One region of the Paenibacillus sp. 1781tsa1 genome, then DNA from elsewhere that is predicted to be linked to it. Evidence: predicted binding sites of a transcription regulator. Region 1 holds the regulator's gene; each other region holds the start of a gene.
What was found. Region 1 encodes LexA, which represses DNA repair genes until DNA is damaged. Its sites were predicted from a motif close to CGAACATATGTTCG; they were not measured.

Region 1 (7,483 bases):
TTATTTAGTCAATATGCTCAAATAAAAAAACATTGGTAACTTCAAGAACGTCATCATCGTTCATTGAAGCTTCCAATGTTTCAGGGTGCTGAGGAAAGATGTTATAGCTGATCTGCTCAGAACTTAGCAATAAGCTGATTTAATTCCGATAAATGCGTTATTTCATGGTCAGGCGCATACGTTTCATTGTTGGTCTTATGCTCACGGTTAATCCATACGGCTTGGATGCCTGATGATAGAGCACCACGAATATCAGTCGTCAACTTGTCCCCAACCATCATGCTCTCTTCGGGTTTAACACCCAGTTTACTCAAAGCATGCTCAAATATGGAGGGATCTGGTTTTCCTTTTCCAAAGTTACCCGAGATAATAATCTCATCAAAGAAAGGAGTCAATTCAGGTACACCATCCAACTTCTCTTGTTGCAAAGCAGGACAACCGTTCGTCAACAGCAACAGTTTGTATTTCCCTTGTAACTGACGCAAGGTATCCATCGTTTCTTCGTACACATGAGGTCTGGATCTCCGCTCTACTCCAAACTGCGCGGCCAGTTGTTCAGCAAGGTCTTCCTGATCTATACCCAATTTCAACAAGCCACGACGCCAGGATTCTTTACGGTAAACTGGAGCAAGTTGTTCCAACTGACGGAACTCAGCTTGATCCCCTCCACTAAAGTTGGCCCAAAGGCCTTCAAACGGATTTATTCCAATCATTTTGGTAAAAGGAAAGGTCTCATAAGATTCATACAGTGCACGTGCCTCGTTACGAACAGCTTCTTCAAGTTCTTCGGGTTTGACCCCAGTCTCTTGTGCTGCAATTAGACAAGTCTCATGAAATGCTTCTCGAACACTGCGCTCATCCCACAATAAAGTATCATCCAGGTCGAACAAAATCGCTTTTAACGCCATTCCGATCATCTACCCCTTTATGCAATAATTACTTTTCGACGGTTTCCACGGTGATCTGGTGTGCTTTTGCAAACTTCAGCAAACGTTCTGCAATCGCATCTGTATCGTAACGGTTCAATAACTTGGTGAACACCCATCTTTTCCCGCGACTTTTATGTTCGATAACAACTGTGCCTGGTTCAATTCTGAATTTGACAATATCTTCAACCCCGATTGAACGTTCACGATTACCCTTCGTCGTTATAATCCGATTACTGCTAATCTTGATATATGGACGACGAAGCATGAAGATGACTGCCAAAAATACGTAAAGCAACATCGTCACCCAGTCCCAGGTTGTCATCGGAGCTTGCACAAGGAACGTGCTCATAAACAGATACAAAAAGGCGAGACCAATCAAAAATATAGGGAACAAAAGGCTGCGTCCCTTAAAGACTTCTTCACCTGGTGTACCTGTGATTGGTTGACCACTTTTTTTGCGTTGCTGATTTAACTGCTTGGAATTTTTCTTAACCGTTCTCTCGAACGAACGCGACATGAGAATCCCCCTTATGTGTCTTTGTATCGGCTACATAACTGTAAACCAACATTTCCCCCTATAAATTGCACACTCAAAATAACAGGAAGAAACCTAAATATCATAATGATATCATTAGGTTTCGTTAGTGTTTGAGTTTGCCTTGGCGGCCTTTGTCATTCTCATCATCAACAATCTCAATGGTATCCAGTTGTTGTCTGAAATTACTGCGAATATTACTCAAATAAATCTCTCTTAACTCAGCACGTTCAGCAAGTTCTTCCTCCGACAATCCAGTGGACTTTTGCTTACGAGCCAATTCGTTAATGCGTGCTACCAGACTATCTATATCCAAGCTTGTCCCCTCCAAAAATACAAAGTCATATTAACTTTGCCATGATAAAGGCAGCTTGTCAAGCTGACACGCGTTAACACTCATTGATGTGCTTTTATTCTGCGAATTGCGGTAGAGTTAGTACTTGCCCCACTTGGATGGAAGTCGCTTGAAGTTGATTCACTTTCTTAATTGCTTCTATATATATACGTGTATCCATATTTGTCGGTTTATGTTCCAAAGAAATACTCCATAATGTTTCTCCTTGTGAAACGGCTATCTTTCCTCCAGGCAGAACATCGTTCTCATTGCCAGCAAATACAGTTAAAACAGTGCTGCATCCAATAAATATAATCAATGAGGTAATGGCTATCTTTAACATCCATGAAGAAATCTTGAAACGCGCTAAAACCTTCTTGTAGTTCCCTATGTTAGACTTCACCAGTTCCGAATTCATCGGTTCATAAATACTTTGATAAGTTGAATATTTCATTAAATACCCGCCTCCAAACGTTTGTTCCTATCTGTTGAAATCAATATAACACGAACACTTGTTTTGTTCAATAGATTTTTAGAACAATTGTTCGCTTATTTTTCGAAGGAGAACTATCTTAATTCAAGCCCTCTTGCAAAGCATTTGCAGTATTATGCTCTGGCTATTGGACAAATTCTGTTCTATAAGTTAAAAAACACTGATTTAATGCCATTATATTTAGAACTTATGTTTGTACGAACGGAGGTTCTATGTTATAATTTTCCCAAACGTTACTAAAATGGGGTTGATACGGTATGTCGAAGATATCCAGCAGGCAGCAGGCTATTCTGGAGTTTATACGAAATGAAGTCCGGTTGAAGGGGTATCCTCCTTCCGTACGGGAAATTGGTGAAGCGGTTGGACTGGCTTCCAGCTCAACAGTACATGGACATTTGGATCGTTTGGAGAAAAAAGGTTTGATCCGACGCGACCCTACCAAGCCAAGAGCCATTGAGCTTTTGAGCCAGGAAGAATCTGAGCATTCTCATCAATTTGCTCATAGCGTTGCACGTATTCCTGTCGTTGGTAAGGTTACAGCCGGGGTTCCAATCACTGCAACCGAGAACATTGAAGACTACTTCCCTCTTCCTACACATTATGTAGGCGAACAGAAAGTGTTTATGCTTTCGGTAGTCGGAGATAGTATGGTGGAAGCTGGAATCGTTAACGGAGATTACGTTATTGTCCGTCAACAGCAAACTGCTGATAACGGTGATATCGTTGTTGCAATGACTGAAGACGATGAAGCTACAGTGAAAACGTTCTATAAAGAGAAAGATCATATTCGCCTTCAACCGGAGAATGCGACCTTCGAACCTTTACGTTTGAAACACGTTAGTATTCTGGGTAAAGTCATTGGCCTTTTCCGAGATATTCATTAATATCTAACCTGAGTAACAAAACTAGATGCAATGCACTGAAATACAAAAAGAGGTTGCCCTGATGAACAGGACAACCTCTTTTTATTTTTATATTGTTTTATCGGCTTATAATTCACTGCGTTTCAGAACACTCTTGTGATGCGAGAACACATCAAAGCTCTGTTGTCCGTGATATGAGCCCATACCGCTCTCTCCTACACCACCAAACGGAAGATAATGTGAAGTCATATGAGAAAGTGTGTCATTAATACATCCCCCACCGAAGGATACTTGATTCAGCACCTGATCCTGTAGTTCCTCATCCTGTGTGAAGAGATATAGCGCCAATGGTTTTGGTCGGCGAACAATCTCATCCAGCATGGGGTTCAAGTCACTGTACGTAAATACAGGAAGAATCGGACCGAAGATCTCTTCTTGCATGACAGGTGATTCCCAGTTCACATCTCCAAGTACAGTCGGCTCAATCAGCAACTGCTCACGCACAGAACGTCCACCTATCAGCGTTTTGCCATCTGTGAGGAATTTCGACAACCGATCAAAGTTACGCGCGTTGACAATATGCGGGAAATCAGTGTTTTGTAACACATCATCCCCAAATTTATCTTTGATCTCTGTGCCAATCAGATTAATCAATTCATCATGAACTTGTTCATGCACAAGCAAGTAATCCGGCGCAACACATGTTTGTCCTGCATTCAGGAACTTACCACGAACAATACGCTGAGCTACCAGCTTCAGATCTGCATCACTATGGACAATAGCAGGACTCTTACCGCCCAACTCAAGAGTTACAGGAGTCAGGTACTCCGCAGCTGCCTTCATAACAATGCGACCAACACCCGTGCTGCCTGTGAAGAAAATATAATCAAACTTCTCTTTCAACAATGCTGTGCTGGCTTCAACTTCCCCCTCCATAACGGCAATATACTCCTGAGGGAAGATCTCCTGAATCAGATCATACGTCAGACGAGATACGGCTGGTGTTAATTCAGAAGGCTTGATAACTGCACAGTTACCGGCTGCAATTGCTCCAATCAGTGGACCGAATGCAAGTTGGAAAGGATAGTTCCAAGGTGCAATAATAAGCGCTACTCCGTATGGTTCAGGATAAATGGTGCTCACCCCATCCGGCATAGCCGAATTGGTTGGGACTTGTTTGGGTTCAGCCCATTCCTGCAGATGTTCTAATGCAAAATCCAGTTCACCAAGAACAATGCGAATCTCGGAACCATAAGCTTCCGCCTCAGATTTGTTCAAATCCGCCCGAAGTGCATCTTGGATCCGTTGCTGATACTTCTCAATCCCTTTTCTAAGCTGTTGAAGCGCATTAATCCGATACTCGATATTTTTAGTTTGTCCTGTATAAAAAAATGTACGTTGTTCTGTCACTAGTTGTTTTGCCTGATCCATATTAACATCTCCAATTAATTATTAAAAATTAAATTGTTCAAAATTTAATTAAAGTATACCTCTTCTATATGAAACTTTCAACATAATATTGATTTGAAAGTATCTGAAATTGGGTAGGCGTTTTAATATATGAGAAAGCTACTATTCTTTTTAATGCAAGTATCCATTGATTATAGCGAATTATTGGGTATTATTAGAATTCATCTTTATTTTTTTACAGAAGATTATACGTACTGAGATCTGAAGGGATGGATATAGCTTGTAGATCTTACGCATTCAATGTCATCATCTGCCAACATATGTCCTAATTGCGGATAACTCTGCGGGCGAGGAGAAGTGGTTTCTCTAATTCAATGATTTGTGGTTTTATCCTTGAGTTTGTTTGCATAGTAAACAAAGGAGCCGTTGAAGATGGCTCCTATTTTTGCCCCTATACTCGAATGTATCACGAAAGTTTCTCTTTCCCATGTTCTTAATGGATACTGTGCGCTACGCTTCTCCTACTCCTCCATAATCAATGTTTTAGTAAATGCCAGATAGATATCCGAACCAACATAAGGCTACCGGGAGGAAATCATCTTTAATAATAATGTCTTATATGTATATTTATCTTATTATCAACCAAATCTATTTGTTCGATAAAAGGCATGTTTGTTGCAAAAATAGATCATTTCTATTAATTAGTCAACCTTAGTATTCCAAAAGAATATTCATAAATCCAACATTTTACAACTGTATTATTTACAAATAACAATCTTATATGGTATATTTAACCATGGTTGGCCAACCTAATTATGTGAGATCTACTCGATATCTTTAATTTCAAATAAAAAATTAAAACAGAATCTTACTCTATTGGTTCTAGTATATTTGGGAGGTTTGAATATGAAAAGATTAAGAAAATTCTCTATTTCTGTTATGGCAACTGCTTGTCTATTAGCATTCGGTTCCAGCTCTGCATTCGCTAAAACAGGGTGGGCCGATTCATTTGAGACAGCAGAAGTGATGTACTCAAGTGTAAACCAGTCTTCTGGATTTAGCGCAACACAGTATTTAGATAGCATGAGCGACAACGATTTTTATGTAGTCGACAACACAAACGGTTCATCCGAAATCACATATTCTGTTATAGCCACTCCACCAGCTAACTTCGACATTGTTATGGGTGTTATTAAAATGAATGCAAGCGGTGCGATCCTGTCCATTCAAATGGATAACTGGAATGGACGGGGATACCCTGAGGCAATTAGTTGGAATGCTAAACCTGGTGAGAAGGTTTACTTCAGAATTATGGACAACGGTATCAACAACTATAATGAGCCCTATACAATTCAATTCACAAAAACCAGCTAAATAATATTTTAGTAGATATTCAATGGCTCCCCGCTATATAAATGGGTGGGCCATTTTTTTATACTCTGTCGACAAGGATGAGTACTGCGATAAATTCATTTTTCGTTTTCCAGAGAGAATGCCCTTTAATTTGTTGAATTGTATCTCAAGAGAATGTTTCATTGAGTCAATATTGCTTATTCAGATTGAGAAAAGCTTTATTATCTACTATTTAAATGAAGTAATAATTTAGTGATCAAATCAATTTATTCTCACTAATTGACATAGAAATTCCATCAAATTCTTGAAATAGCTATGCATCATATTTATCTTTTCAAAGTTTGAACGAAGATTTTTTACTCATGGTCACGAAACAAAATTCAAAAGAAAATTTTTAGGTTCGTTATTGAATCTAAAGTTATCAGAATCTTACAACATTGTGATCTCCCTCCCTTTCCGTTCACTATCTCATACCTGCGTGTTTTTTTCACTTGAGTGCGGGGAAGAAATGAAATTCACTGAAGAAATTTTCGAATAGAAAAATATTTTGTGGGCATTTTGTGGGCACTTTGATTTTTCTTTAAATAGGTACTTGCCCACAAAAAGAAAAACCCCTCACGCCATGTGGCGAAAGGGATTCGGGGATTAGTACAAAGTAATATATTGATCGCGTTCCCATTGGTGGACTTGTGTACGGTACATATCCCACTCAATTTCTTTCAGCTCATAGAAGTGAGCCAAGGCGTGGTCGCCGAGAGCGTCACAAATGACTTCGCTGCGGATCAATTCGTTCAGTGCTTCTTTCAGGTCAGCTGGCAAGCTTGGAATGCCTTCTTCCACACGCTCTTCTTCTGACATGATGTAAATGTTACGGTCAATTGGAGCTGGTAAGGAAAGCTCACGTTTGATTCCGTCCAGACCTGCTTTCAACAAAACAGCCAAAGCCAAGTAAGGGTTAGCAGCCGGATCCGGGTTACGAACTTCAACACGTGTACTCAGACCACGGGAAGCTGGGATACGGATCATTGGGCTACGGTTACTTGCAGACCATGCTACATAGCAAGGCGCTTCATAACCTGGTACAAGACGTTTGTATGAGTTCACAGTTGGGTTAGTAATTGCTGCAAAAGCACGTGCATGCTTCAGAGTTCCAGCCATGAAGTGACGTGCAGTTTTGCTCAGTCCCAGCTCGTCCGACTCGTCAACGAATGCGTTCTCACTGCCTTTGAACAAGGATTGGTTACAGTGCATACCGGATCCATTCATACCAAACAGTGGTTTCGGCATGAATGTAGCATGTAAACCATGCTGACGTGCAATCGTTTTGACAACGAGTTTGAACGTTTGAATCTGGTCAGCTGCTTTCAGCGCATCAGCATATTTAAAGTCGATCTCATGCTGACCTGGAGCTACCTCATGGTGGGAAGCTTCGATCTCAAAGCCCATTTCTTCAAGTGTGATAACGATGTCACGGCGACAGTTTTCACCAAGATCCGTAGGCGCCAAATCGAAATATCCACCTTGGTCATTCAGTTCGTTAGTCGGGTTTCCTTTTTCGTCTGTTTT
Region 2 (7,483 bases), 410 kb from region 1:
TTTTATTTCCTCCGTTTAATAAGGGAGGGAGAAATCCATTTTTCATTGGAGATGGAATTATCCTAGGTATAACAAAAACGGATACATCAAGTATCCGCGCCCGGGTTTGATCAAACGGTTCCTCGCGTCCCTTGAATGATTGCAGATCGGCATCACAAACGAGGCGTGTGGTAATAACCAAAACACCAAGTCGAGCGATCCAGTTTAGATCATCATTACAAGGAAGTCCACATTGTCCAGCGAGTCCCCTTTCCTACATCTCCAGTTCAAATATTACGAGTTAGACCCAATTACTGTCAAGATAAATACAGGTTAGGTGCCAAATATCGCAATTCTTATTGAACTAACCTGCCCGTTCGCTTAATGGAACAGATCAAATATTCTAGTCGATATGATTACTATGTTCCCATTCTTTTCAACAATGGAATTAAGTTCTTGCCTTCAGAAAGTAAATTGTGCTCTTAGCTCGCTACATAAGTTCTGTCATGATAATATTTGATTATTGTTGGATGTGACTCCATCCGCTTACATCACATTGTCCATAATCATTATCACCTACAGTCACTAACGTACCATCAGATTTCAGTCCAATTGTATGGGCACAGCCCGCCGAAACAGCTCTAATGTCGTGCCAGCCCCTTACATCGCATTGTTGATGTTTATTGGAACCCACAGCAACCATCGTACCGTCAGACTTAAGACCAACGGTATGATAACTCCCTGCTGTAACTGCGACAATATCGCGCCAACCGCTTACGTCGCATTCCCCTTCATTATTTCTACCCGTAGCCACTACCGTGCCATCCGATCTAAGCCCAACAGTATGAAGATATCCGGCCGAAACAGCCAATATGTCTTCCCAGTCGTTTACGCTACATTGGTTATATTTATTGTTACCAACTGCTGTAACCGTTCCGTCTATTTTTAGACCGAGTGTATGCCAGTCACCCGTCGTGACCGATACAATATCATGCCAGCTGCTCACGTTGCATTCCCCTTCATTATTTCGCCCCACCGCAACCACGGTGCCATCTGATTTAACCCCAACAGTCCGGCACCAACCTGCCGAAACAGTTATTATATCGCGCCATTCGCTTACATTGCATTGATCATGCTTATTCCAACCTGTAGCTATTACAGTACCATCAGATTTCAGACCGACGGTATGAGCATTACCGGTGTTCGTAGCCATATGAACGTTACCAGCACCAACGGCTACGATACGGGACCAATCGCTTACATCACATTGACCGTATTTATTATCACCCACGGCTATTACTGTTCCGTCAGATTTAAGAGCAACGGTATGACGACGACCTGCCGCTATGGTACAGTTACGGAACCGTTTCGTCTCAAACACCGCTTCCTTCCGTGAATTGTAGTCCATATCTTTCCTCCCCTCCACAAATTAAAATCCTCCGTTGTTCAACGGTAAGTCATAACGTTTAGCGTTCATATCTTTCACAGAAAACAATCTCAAGAGTCACCAACATATTACTCTTATTCAACGTTGTATTGTAATACTCCTGGCTGTCAAGATAACGGAACCATGCCGTGCTAATCCAGATATGTTGATACCACTCCTACGAAGTATACATTCTTGTTTTAGTCGCGATAATATGGATAAATGTGTCTATCTATATGTATCTACCTTGTGATTTATCTCATTTTATATGGTGTAATATGCCAATTTAAAAATTTGAGACAAAAAATACCGACCCTTCAATTTCAAAGGTCGGTTTACCCAAATCGGGAGAAGAAAACAATGGTTATAGCTGTATTATATCCACCCTATGCCGTTATATACCGTATTCTGCTCTAACCCTATGTTTATCTTGGCATATCAGTAATATCAACGCTCATATGTTCAGTAAGCATCAAGGTCACATCCACTTTCACTTTGCTCCACAATAATGTCATTTTGTGAAGGTAACCTCTTACCGAATAATTTACTGTTAAACTCAGCTCGGATCTCTCCTCTTCAATGATTTTTATATGATGTTCCTTTAAACTTTGTTTTGATTTGTACATCTCTAAAGCAATTTTCTTTTGGGTACCGTCCAGGTAATCAATATACACCGATTTCATCTTAAAGTTTGAAGCGTATATTTTATGTTTATCTACCTCCAGAGCACCTAAAAGATACGGCATCTCTACAAGCCTCTTCACAAGTGCAAGTTCCTCAGAAGTTTGTCTCACCGTACACACCTCCTCCTTCTTCAAACTTTACAGTGACCAATTGATCAAAATCGACCCATTCAAATCCATTATCCATTTCAATTTTTATTTTTTTTCCAAAGGCACTGACTGAAGTGACGATCCCGTGTATATACCGATTGCCTGACTCATTAAACACTTCAAAGGTGGCTTGCAATGTATAGTTGAGGGACATATCTATATGTTGAGCAATAATTTCCCACTCATCTTCATGAATCAGTGGTTTCGCTTGAACATGAATTTGAGTACGATGCTGTATAATTCGTTCTTTATGTTGTGGAAGCATCATGCGGCTCGATTCCCATAATCCATTGGCCTCCAGTTTTTTGCTCATTTGTAATGCCCCCCAATTTTAGATGCTCTATCGATCGCTTGACCCGCAGCTGTTATGGAGCTCGCTCGAAGAATGGCAATGTCGCCATATCGATCCTTAATGTTGTCCATCACCTGATCAATGGCTCGTTTTTGCTCTTGATCATCAAAGAAAGATAGTTGATATGTATCCGCGTTGGATAATTGAGACAGGGATACGCCTACACGGCGCACAGGTTGCCCATCCCAATGTTGATGGAATATGCGTTTGGCTATCTTGCACACATCAACGGTTATGTTTGTAGGATCAGACAGTTTAACCTGCCTGTGAAAACCAGTGGGGTGATCAAAATCTGCTCCCGATACACTCACAGATATGACACTACCCATCAGCCCCTTTTTACGGGCTCTTCTGCACACTTCTGTACAGATATCGAGAATAACCACTTCGATCTCCCATGCTTCTGTGAAATCTCTAGGCAGGGTCATTCCGTTTCCGATATCCTTTTGTGTATTGTGTGTGTTGACGGTTACCGGCGAATTGTCGAGTCCATTGGCGACTCTCCAGATGACTTCTCCATTAACACCCCACTTGCTTCTTAATTTAGAAAGAGGCGTATTCGCCAGGTCTTTAATGGTTCGGATGCCCATCTTCCACAGATGTTTTTCCATTCTTGAGCCAATTCCCCACATATCGCGGATAGGCTTATCTCCAATGTGAAGATGCAACTCTTCTTTCTTTAAGTGAAAAATGCCACCCTCCGCTTTTTTAGCAATCATATCGCAGCACAATTTACTGATAATTTTGTTTTCACCAATGCCTGCTCTGGCGTAGACCCCTGTTTCATTATAGATTTTGTCTTGAATTTGTTTGGCCAAATCGATTGGATCATTACCAAATAGATGCATAGACCCTGTAAAATCAGCGAATAATTCGTCTATACTGTATGGCTCAACCAGATCGGTGAATTCCTCAATAATGGACATGATTTGGGTGGATACTTCGATGTATTCTTGCATGTGAGGTCTGACAATGATCAGTTCAGGGCACTTCTGAAGAGACTGCCAGAGTGGTTCTGCGGTAGATACCCCCTTAGCTTTAGCTAATGGACAAGCGGCAAGAATAATGCCAGAACGTCTTGCTGGATCGCCTGCAACGGCGAGAGGTCTATTTTTGTATTGGGGCATTTTTGCCTTTTCGACTGAAGCATAAAAGCTCTGCATATCAATGAGCATGATGGTTCGCTGCTTAGTCCACACTGAAATCACTCCTGTACATTTAAGAACGTATGTTTGTATATATTATAAACCGAACATGTGTTCTTTATGCAAGAGGTAAATATTTATATTTAGCATAGGACCAAGTGAAGGATTCAAATCATACGAAGTCACACCAACAAAAAAAGTCGCTAATTTAGCGACTTCAACGGAATTATTCTTATCATTTATGAAATTTCCACTGAACCAGTCGTTCCTGATCTTGTTCCCGGTATGACACAATATCCATCTCAATCTCTCCAGTCTCTCCAGTCTCTCTTTAGTTAACTTGGATCACTGTTTCTTGCTTAGCTTTTCAATAGCCAGTTCTTCCTCTGTTACGAAGAATATATCGTTCCCCTTGTTGCTTTCATAGATAAAATCTCGAAGGCTTTTGCTGGTATAACCGGAAAAATCACCAATGATCGCAATTTTGGTCTGGTAATTAATGAACTTTTGCAACACTTCACCTGCCAGGCGTGTTTTCAGATCAAAAAACACTTCACTAACAGCAGATTTGTTAACTATAATACGGTGACATTCGGCCTCATATCGAACCGTAGCCATAAGGTCGATAGCGGATTGAACATCGGTAATTAATTTTTCATCACTCGTAACGTAAGCAATAGATACTCCATTTTCGTTTATTTTTCTGATATTCATGTCTTCTTTTCCCTCATTCCTTATATTGAAGAACCCAATATCTTGATCCAGGCTCACCTTCTTCTACGACAGCCTTCCAGCCTTGCTTTTTATAAAATGTGAGTGCTTTATAATTATCAGAGACACATTTTAATGTGACTGGCGTTCCCAATTCGGCCACGGATTGCTGGAGTAACTGCTTTCCCACCCCTTTGCCAGCAGCACTCGGGTGCACAAACAAATTATGAATAAAGCGGTCAGGTACATATAGTGACGCAAATCCAAGTACTTGATCGTTTTCCTCTGCCAAAAGAATCTGTTCTTCCGATGTATCCCGGTCAAAATCGTCTAGTCTCATCTCATTGGCATTGGCCCAGTGAAAGCTCTCCCGCCGGGAATCCAAATAAATATGTCTCAATTGTGGATAGTCTGCAATACGGGCTTCTCTAATGATCATCCGATCAATCCCCCATTCCTCTGTTTCATCAATGTCGTTGTTACCTGGAACCGACCTTTACCATTTGTTTGGCCTGCACACGACCTGCCTGTAACAAGTCATCACTGAACTTCGCATCACTAACTGCCCGTGCTAATGCAACGGTACCTACCATACTGCTTACCAACGCATAACCATCAGCGGTATTCATCCCAGCCATAGTTGTAATAAACGCGATAAAACGTTGCAACTCCTGCGTGTAAGCTTGTCGAATATCCTCCGATAATTGGGATATCTCACCCGATAAAGCTGGTAAGATACAACCGACTTCTGTCTGATCTCGATGCAGGGAGCTTAAATAAAAATCAATGACGGCTTCAATCGACGTCTGATCTTCCTCTTTGTTTTTGTCTGCAATTCTCTGCAGCATTTCAATGGTGTCACTAATGGCGAAATGACAGGTCTCCATCACAAGCTGATCTTTATTTTCAAAATGGGAGTAAAATCCCCCATGTGTTAGTCCAGCACCTTTCATAATATGTGGAAGACTAATATTCCGCACGCCGTGGGTTCGAAATGCTTTGGCCGCGCTGGTAATAATATGGTTCCGAACTTTGAGTTTGTGCCCTTTCGGATAAGGCATCCTGCTTCCTCCCCCTTGTAAAGGTCAGTATTTAATGTTTTTTAAAATATTATAGTTATCATATTATTTAATGTCAATTCATACTATCAGCACCTTCAGCAACGGGAGAGCGACTACAAATGGAGTATTGACTCCTTTTAAATATGATGACTATAATATATTACGATCATCATATTTTAAATTTGGAGGTACCAATCATGAATTCATTAGAAGTCGTAGATACGCTGGTCATTGGATCAGGGCCTGGCGGTTATGTGGCTGCTTTACGTTCGTCACAACTAGGCATGAAAACAGCCATTGTAGAGCGCCAACAGATCGGAGGTGTCTGTACGCATGTAGGCTGTATTCCTTCCAAAGCGCTTATTGCTGAAGCGGAGCGTCTTCATTTACGCAGACAATGGGGGGCTGTTGACGGAGCTTCTTCTTTTCAGGAGGCTCAGGTGTTTAAGCAAGCTGTGGTGGATAAGCAGTCTGGAGGGGTTCGGTTTTTGCTTAAAACGGCGGGTGTGACTGTTATCGAAGGAGAAGCAAGCTTGATTGATGCGAATACCGCTGAAATATATCACGCTGAACAGAATGTGCGTCGAATAGGCTTTAAGCATCTCATCCTGGCAACCGGTTCCCGTCCGATTGAAATAAGCTCTCTTCCTTACGGCGGACGGATTCTCTCTTCCACTGAGGCGCTATCGCTGCCCGACATTCCGGAGCGTCTCGTTGTGGTTGGCGGCGGTTATATTGGCGTGGAACTGGGTCAGATGTTTGCGAGATTTGGAACCAACGTTACGATGCTCGAGGGGGGTGAACAGATTTTGCCCGGATTCGAAGCAGAGCTTGTTGCACCTGTCGTTCGTCAACTGAAAAAGGACGGGATAACCATCTTAACCGAAGCTAAGGTTACAGGGGCAGACCAATATACGAGTCACATCGATCTCCACTATATGCGTCAGAATGAACACCATGTTGTTCAAGCTGACTATGCATTAATTACGGTGGGCAGGAAACCGAACACAGATGGAACTTTGGGTCTTGAACATATAGGTCTGTCCCCTACTCCACAAGGCTTGATCGAGATTGACATACAGTGTAGAACATCCATCCCGCATATCTATGCCATTGGAGATATTGTTCAAGGCCCTGCTTTGGCTCATAAAGCTTCTTATGAAGCAAAAATTGCAGCAGAAGCTATCGCGGGCAAACCCTCTGTCATCGATTACAAAGCTATTCCGCTCGTTGTGTTTTCTCACCCGGAGATTGCGAGCGTTGGTCTTAGCGAAACGGCGTGTAAGCAAAAATCAATTCCTGTTGTCGTTGGCAAATCTGTATTCTCTATTAATGGCCGTGCACTGGCTCTGAAGGAAACCGAAGGATTTGTCAAAATTGTCGCTCACGCTGCTTCTGGCCTTGTATTAGGTGCACAGATTGTCGGGGCTGAAGCTTCTACGCTAATCTCCGAGTTGTCCCTTGCGATTGAGATGGGAGCAACGGTAGAAGATATAACCATGACCATTCATCCGCATCCAACGCTAGGCGAAATCATCATGGAGGCCGCAGAACAAGCCCATCAGAGAATGGAACAAAGGAAACCGGATGTCGTTTGATTACGCTTGGAAAATTGTGTGTTAACCCACTCTTATCATAATAGAGAGTAATAAGATTAGGGAGAGATCATCTTGAAGTCTAAATGGAGATTATATATCGTCATAACTTTGATCATTATTTTGGCAGGCGGTTTGTTGATCGCGAAAGGTACAGACGCCGTGAGTCAGGCTGAAAGTAAAAAGCAGGGAATATTGAATACTGAACCTAACACTGAAGGATTTTATGTTGATCTTTATATTCCGGAATCGCAGATTAACCAGATTCAAGCAGATCAAAAGGTGAACGTTCGTTTTCCATATCTGGAGAATCTTCTTGTAAAGGAAGGTGTGGTTACGTCGATATCCCCCTCTCCTCAATTCGCCAATCTGCGCATGACG
Region 3 (7,483 bases), 910 kb from region 1:
TCCGTACATGGCGGACAATCTCGGAAGGAAGCAGTGCTTTTCCCTCATCATCAGCAACCGGGTAACTCAGCCACAACTGGCTGCTTGCCGCTGTAAGTGCCGTATAGATCAGAAAACGTTCATCCAGCATCTGCCTTGTTGCACCTGGTCCAAGCGCCATGCCTCTTTCCGTCAGTATCGCTCTCTCCAGTTCCGTTAATACGCCGTCATCCTGAGGTACGGCGGGTAATTCACCATCAACTGCACCGAGGATAAATACATATTTGATGTCCTGAAGACGTGTACGGTCCATGGAACCAACCAATACCTGATCAAGTGCTGGTGGTACCAGACCCAGCTTCAGTTCCGTCAATCCGGTCTCAATCATCCCGGTAAACAGAGTGATATCCAACCGTTCATTCCCCATCATATCTACCATCTGATCCAATAAATCCAGCACAGCTCCCCACATCTGCCGATGTTCTCTCGACCGTTCAGGGTCACCTTGAGCCTTAGCTTCAGCAGACATATGTTCCAGCTTCCATGGGATTTCGGCATCTTCCAGCAGTCTGTATAGTGCCTCGCATTGGGCTTTGGCTGTCTTTGCCTTTTTCATTCGTTTCTCAAAAGCACCCAGAGAATCTGTAATGACTGTTCGGCAGCTCTCCATTAAAGAAAGCATTTGGTCCCGTCCTCGACTACGGCCATCCTGACCGTTGTCTTCCAGCGACAGGCTTGGTACATACTTCCACGGTTTGCCGTCAGTCCAGCGATACCCATGAATACCACAAGCCAGTACATAATTCTCAAGCTGGTCCATATCTTCACGAGTGATGGAACCATCACGCGGAAGCAGCAGATCCGTTTTGACACAGCGAAATACATCCTCATAACGCCAGTTGCGCCGAACAATATCCAGTGCGGAACGGATAAATTCGGATAATGGATGATGAAGCTCATTTCTTCTGCGGTCCAGAAAGACAGGTACGCCATAATCCCTGAATAACGGTTCAGCTATATCAGCGTAGGTATCCAGCTGACGAACAAGTACAGCCATATCCCGATAACGCGCACCTTCGTTTTGCGCCAGGCGCCGCATCTCACGAAGTGCTCCCTCCATCTCAGCTCGTCGGTTCTCCGCTGCAACCAGTCGGATTCCAGAATCATGACCATCATCTTTCCACCGAATTCGGCGGTCGAAACCAGCCTCCAGATGAGCAAGTCCCGGACGATCCTTGTATCTCGGTGGAATCTCCGAATCTAGCACGGTTATATCGCTCGGTATACCTAGTTCGTCAGCCATCCCTTTCAGGCGCGCATAGGCACTTGCCGTGGGATAGAACAGTTCCAGTTCTCCAGGCAGAGTCCCGTGATCATAAGGACGATCCAATGTCAGCGCAATGGTCACGGAAGAGGATTGCAACATCAGCCGGCCGATCACACTCATCTCCTGTGGCGTGAATCCCTGAAAACCATCAATCCAGATCTGAGCATCCTGCAGCAACGTACTTTCCGACAAACGCTCTGTCAGCTCGCTCAACGTATCTTCATCATCAATATATAAGTCAGTCAATTCCTGTTCATAGTCACGATATATCAGATTCAAGTCATGCAACTTGTCCTCCAGAATTGGTGAAGAGGATGAGGTATACCCTCCAGACAGCCCTTCTTCCAGCAATGATGGATCAACTTCATAACGTTTAAATTCACTATATAAGTCATTTAATTCCCCTATAAAACCCAGCTGGCTGCCGGATGCACCAAAGAGCTTCAATTCTTCCTTACGGCGCTGGATGACCTTGTAGAGCAGCATCTTTTTGCCTTCGGCTCCGATCGGAATACGAGCAGAACCGCCTGCTTCCTGCATTATGCGGTAAGCTAAACGGCGAAAACCGAGCACTTCTGCACGCATGGTACCTTTAATTACTCCAGAAGACACCAATGCCTGCTCTGTTCGAAAAGAACTCTGTTCGGGAACGAGTAAAATCAAAGGTTTACCTTGCGGCTCCTTTTGAAGCAGGGATGTAATTTCCCGGGTAATCAGCGAGCTTTTGCCGCTGCCTGCCCGGCCAATAACAAAACGAACGGACATGTCTAATCCTCCAAACCACACGTACAAGATTTTAATTTCCAGTATAACATATATGACTTGGTTCGGAACATACGTTTGCCATTATCCGGTAAAACCGGAGATTTTCTCCGTTAACACGGCAAAAAGCCCGCAGCTGTTCACACTGTGGACTTTTGACCGAAAGTATCATTCATATAAACGTTCACTTTATCTCACAAGAGATTAAAAAAGTGAAAAGAGATTCTTCTAATTCTTTTTACTGCGCACTTCGAAAATAGCAAATTTGAGGTAATGTCCTTCATCCACGCCCAGAATTTGTGGGTGGTCCTTACCGGCTGCCTTCCAGTCGATCAGACGAAGCACTTTGCCTGCATCTTCGGCGGCATCGGCAATCGTATCCAGGAAAAGGTCTGGACGCATGTGATACGAACAGCTGGCGGTTACCAAGTACCCGCCCTCATTGACCAGTTTCATTCCTTGCAGGTTGATATCCTTATATCCACGGCATGCACCTTTAACTGCTGATTTCGTTTTGGCAAATGCAGGAGGATCGAGGATGACGATATCAAATGTTTTACCGCCAGCTGCCAGCGCTTTGGAAGTATCCACTTTTTGTTCGCCAGCACGCGCACGTGCAGTACGTTCATCCAATCCTTTCACTTGTTCACGCAAGTACTGGAATGCATCAGCAACGACGAATTCGACCCGGTCGGTAAAACCGTTCAGCTCCACATTTGTTCGTGCACTCTCAATGGCATGCTCTGAAATATCGAGACAAGTCACTTTCTTGGCTCCATACTTGCAAGCATTCAACGTGAAGCTGCCCGTATGTGAGAAGCACTCCAATACGGTGGCACCATCCCAATAAGGGAATGTAACTACCTTACCGCTTTTATTCACTGGCAAGAGCTGCTCTGTGCCGTCCTGCTCGGTCGTTTGGAGTGTGATTCCACTCTTGTAGCCCCAACCCTTCATAAGCGGTTCAATCGCTGCACGATTCTCACGTTGGTCGAAGAAGTAACCTGTCTTCTGTCCTTCTACGATGTCCACTTTAATGAGTAGTCCATTCTCGGTAACGGTGACATGTCTTGGGCATTCGCCATATAGTGGACCTTTGGTCTGCTCCAAACCTTCCAGTTCACGAATTGAAACATCACTGCGCTCATATATGCCTTCCGGCTGCATTACTTCAATGAGTGCCTGTACGATGGCTTCACGGCAACGATCCATGCCAAGTGTAAGCAACTGTACAACGAGGATGCTGCCGAATCGGTCAACGATCAATCCTGGCAGAAAATCAGCTTCGCCGTAAACGAGACGGTACGCCTCTCCATCCTGGATAAAACGTTCCCGATGACGCAAGCAATCGCGAAAACGCGCTGCAAAGAACGCCGTATCCATCTGTTCAAACTCCAAGGGTTGATAAGATACGACCCTCACCGTGATCTGAGATGCGGGATTGTAATATCCTGTCGCCAGATAGCGACCTTGATGATTCAATACATTGACCAGATCTCCCGGCTCCGGATTTCCGTCAACAGAGGCAATTTCATTGTTAAATATCCATGGATGGGCATGTTCAAGCCGCTTTTTGCGACTGCGTTCGAGTGTAACTGATGGCAAGGTAGATCCACTTCCTTTAATTTAATAGTTCAAAAGATAGGTTTGGTGCGGCGCGTAGGTGGCGTTCCGGGTTCGAATCGATCTTCCGATCGCTGTTGTCTCCAGATTTTTTGATTCCCTTCTTATAGGGAAAATCCGGTGACAAAGGCGCACGCTTCGCTTCTTCAGATTCGATTTCGTCCCCTCCACTACGTTTGCACGAATCACCGTATCTTTCGAATTGGGGTGCGACAATTAGGTGGCGCTACGGCGACGAATTGTTCCTCTGATCGCTGTTGTCTCCAGATTTTTTGATTCCCTTCTTATAGGGAAAACCCGGTGACAAAGGCGCACGCTTCGCTTCTTCAGATTCGATTTCGTCCCCTCCACTACGCTTGCACGAAGCACCGTATCTTTCGAATTGGGGTGCGGCAATTGGATGACGCTACGGCGACGAATTGTTCCTCTGATCGCTGTTATCCCCAGATTTTTCGATTCCCTTTCTTTAAAGGGAAAATCCGGAGATAAAGGCGAGCGCTTCGCTTCTTCGGCAACAATTTCGTCTTCTTCGCTACGTTTACACGAATGACCGTATCTTTTAAATGAGGGGACGAATTTAGGTCGCTTCCCTCTGAATTCCTTTAGGCTTGTCATGGTTGTCTTTTCTTACTCATAGGATGAGTTAAGGAACCCGGACGGAAGGAATGATGTTTCTATGTTTAGAGATGTGATATTGCCCCTACTCTATGGGCTTATTATCTTTTTTGGTGGCATGAAGCTAATGGAAACGGCCTTGCAGCGTATGGCAGGGCCCATGTTGGCAGGTTGGCTCAATCGCGCCACCTCTGCCCCATGGAAAGGCATGGCCTTCAGTGCAGGTGCAACGGCCTTGTTACAGAGCAGTACGGCGGTCACCGTACTCACCATTGGACTGGCTAATGCCCGATTAATCACCTATGGACGCACGCTCGGCATCATCCTCGGTACCAACATCGGGACATGTCTGACGACGGAGCTGGTGGGACTGCAGATCGGACGTGCTTCCCTGCCATTGCTTGTCCTGTCGCTGACGGGCTGGGCCATGTTTGTTGTTCTTGGTGAACGTAATTTGGCTGCTCCTGAACACACGCGCCGGACTCTGTTTAACATCCAGTACAGCTTCCTAGCAACTGCGGGATTTGCACTTGTTATGACAGGCATTCAGGTGATGCAATCCATTGCCTTACCCTTAAGGAGCATGGGCGTATTTCAATGGTTTCTCGACCGCTCGGCCGACAGCTTGTGGTGGGGCTTCCTGGCAGGTGCCTGTCTGACAGCGCTCATTCACAGCAGCGCAGCTGTCATTAGCATGGCGATTACGCTCGCAGCCACAGGGGTATTACCTGTGGAGATCGGCATCGCCATTGTGATCGGGTCCAACGTGGGGACCTGCATCACCGCTGTGATCGCTGCCGCGGGCGGAGCATCCGCAGGCAAATTTGTCGCAGCCTCCCATGTTGTATTAAACATTGCGGGAGCGCTGCTCTTTATGCCGCTGATCGGCCAGCTGCATGCAGCTTCGGCCTGGCTGTCAGCGGACAACGGGGCACAGATTGCGCATGCCCAGACCCTTTTTAACATCACCAGTTCACTGCTTGCTTTGCCATTCTGTTACTTGCCAATCTGGCACAAAAAACCACCGGTCCACGCCCCTGCGGCGAAGTCACCCGTGGCTTGATGATCTGCCTATCAGACCCCCAGAGCGCGCGGCTAACTGACCAAGACTAGAACTAAGTTCGTTATACGTTAATGCCTAACTTGTTCAGTGCTACACGCAGGATATCATCGTTATTATCATATCCGCTCTGCTGCTGTCTGGACCATGCTTCTTCTGGAGCGTACCAATCCACACCCTTGATTTCTTCAATCTGAGGCTGCAGATCACCACTTTCGGCTTCAACGAGATAATAATGAACTTCCTTGTCCACGGGGCCAAACTCTGCATGTTGGTACGTATAAGCAATGATATCAACGGGCTCTACAATGCGACCCACCATGCCTGTCTCTTCCAAAATCTCGCGTAATGCCGTCTGTTCGATTGTTTCTCCATCTTCCATTTTGCCCTTGGCGAGAGTTGTTTTACCATAACGATCTACGATAAGCTGAATTTGAAGACGTCCGTCTTCCCCTGTTCTATAAACAACTCCGCCTGCTGAAATTTCTTTTTTGTTCATCGTGCTCTCCCCCATCGAATTCAATATCTTTATCTTATTTTTTGCAAAAGAAGGACCTCATCTCCCCGGGTAAGCTCCCCAAGGAAATGAAATCCTTGTTTCTGACGCCTCGATCACATCGCGGCGGACTTAAGATTCTCTTCCAACACCCGTACCAGCGTAGCCTGACTCTCGTTGACACCAGCTTCAACCACTTTGACTCGGCACACTTTACCGACCATATCCATGGTTCCGTCAAAGACCAGTTGAATGTAGTTGTCGCTATAACCGTGCAGCTTGCCACTTCCCTCGCGGCCCTTGGCTTCACCTTCGGGAATAACATCCAGTACCTGTCCGACAAACTGCTTAGCGTACTCCAGCTGCATCTGCTCAGACAAGTCAATCAGTTCATGCACACGTGCATTTTTGACCTCTTCGTCCACCTGATCTTCCATTCGTGCTGCTGGCGTACCCGTACGCTTGGAATAAGGGAATACATGCATTTCGGAGAAACCGATCTTCCGCATCAGCTCATAGCCATTACGATACATTTCATCGGTCTCACCCGGAAATCCAACAATAATGTCTGTCGTAATCGCCACATCCGGCATTGCTTCCCGAATGCGAAGCATCTTATTATAAAACTCTTCTGTCGTATATTTGCGGCGCATGCGTTTCAACACCGTATCATCCCCCGCTTGCAGCGGAATATGGAAGTGACGAACGAGTTTATCCGAACGTTTGATCACGTCGAGCATGCGGTCATCGATCTGGCTGGCTTCAATCGAGCTGATTCGAATACGCTCCAGCCCCTCTACCTTGTCCAGGTCCCACAGCAGATCGGTGAGATCATAATTCTCCATGTCATCGCCATACCCACCTGTATGAATACCCGTCAGAACAATCTCCTTGTATCCTGCGTGTACGAGTTGATGAGCCTGTTGAATAATGCTGTTTGCCTCACGGCTGCGTGAGAGACCCCGAGACCACGGAATAATGCAGAATGTACAGAAGTTATTGCAACCATCCTGAATCTTCAGGAATGCGCGGGTACGGTCAGCAAAATCCGGTACGTCCATTTCTTCAAATACACGGGTTTTCATAATATTACGTACCGCGTTAACCGGTTCACGGGACTCCTGAATTTCATTAATATATGGCAAAATCTTGTCACGGTCCTGTGTACCGATAACCAGATCCACCCCTGGGATATCCAGAATCTCTGCCGGAGAAGTCTGCGCGTAGCAGCCTGTAACGGCCACGATCGCATCCGGGTTGCGCCGAATAGCACGACGAATAATTTGACGGCTCTTTTTGTCGCCGGTATTGGTTACTGTACAAGTATTAATCAAGTATACATCCGCTGTCTGTTCATCAAAGTCCACTTGATCGTAACCTTCGTTTTTGAACAATTGCCAAATCGCCTCTGTATCATAGAAATTAACTTTGCAGCCTAAGGTGTAAAACGCCACGGATGGCATAATTACATTCCTCCCATTTCTCCGGATTCATATAGCACGCAAGTTAGTGCTGCCATTCCAGCTGTCTCAGCACGCAAAATGCGTTTGCCCAGTCCAACAGATACAGCACCTGCCTGATCAGCCTCTGCCGTCTCCTTCTCAGAAAATCCACCTTCCGG

Region 2: NKT06_RS16070 (DNA polymerase IV) is a predicted target of LexA. The motif match lies at 3,812-3,825, and genes of this name have one in related genera.
Region 3: addB (helicase-exonuclease AddAB subunit AddB) is a predicted target of LexA. The motif match lies at 2,136-2,149, and genes of this name have one in related genera.

What each region holds. Positions count from the first base shown of each region.
Region 1 is NZ_JAMYWY010000001.1:4,052,500-4,059,982, forward strand. It holds gene NKT06_RS17785 (HAD family hydrolase) at 117-908, opposite strand; gene NKT06_RS17790 (hypothetical protein) at 937-1,446, opposite strand; gene NKT06_RS17795 (DUF896 domain-containing protein) at 1,571-1,780, opposite strand; gene NKT06_RS17800 (LysM peptidoglycan-binding domain-containing protein) at 1,875-2,252, opposite strand; gene lexA (transcriptional repressor LexA) at 2,549-3,175, shown strand; gene NKT06_RS17810 (aldehyde dehydrogenase) at 3,281-4,585, opposite strand; gene NKT06_RS17815 (hypothetical protein) at 5,471-5,938, shown strand; gene glnA (type I glutamate--ammonia ligase) at 6,563-7,483, opposite strand, start outside.
Region 2 is NZ_JAMYWY010000001.1:3,638,217-3,645,699, reverse strand. It holds gene NKT06_RS16090 (SDR family oxidoreductase) at 1-1, opposite strand, end outside; gene NKT06_RS16085 (RCC1 domain-containing protein) at 500-1,387, opposite strand; gene NKT06_RS16080 (YhjD family protein) at 1,831-2,199, opposite strand; gene NKT06_RS16075 (YolD-like family protein) at 2,183-2,551, opposite strand; gene NKT06_RS16070 (DNA polymerase IV) at 2,548-3,765, opposite strand; gene NKT06_RS16065 (DUF4180 domain-containing protein) at 4,081-4,449, opposite strand; gene NKT06_RS16060 (GNAT family N-acetyltransferase) at 4,463-4,885, opposite strand; gene NKT06_RS16055 (TetR/AcrR family transcriptional regulator) at 4,926-5,507, opposite strand; gene lpdA (dihydrolipoyl dehydrogenase) at 5,705-7,105, shown strand; gene NKT06_RS16045 (HlyD family secretion protein) at 7,178-7,483, shown strand, end outside.
Region 3 is NZ_JAMYWY010000001.1:4,966,654-4,974,136, forward strand. It holds gene addB (helicase-exonuclease AddAB subunit AddB) at 1-2,071, opposite strand, end outside; gene NKT06_RS22415 (class I SAM-dependent rRNA methyltransferase) at 2,297-3,673, opposite strand; gene NKT06_RS22420 (Na/Pi cotransporter family protein) at 4,368-5,369, shown strand; gene NKT06_RS22425 (NUDIX hydrolase) at 5,431-5,865, opposite strand; gene mtaB (tRNA (N(6)-L-threonylcarbamoyladenosine(37)-C(2))-methylthiotransferase MtaB) at 5,979-7,325, opposite strand; gene NKT06_RS22435 (16S rRNA (uracil(1498)-N(3))-methyltransferase) at 7,328-7,483, opposite strand, start outside.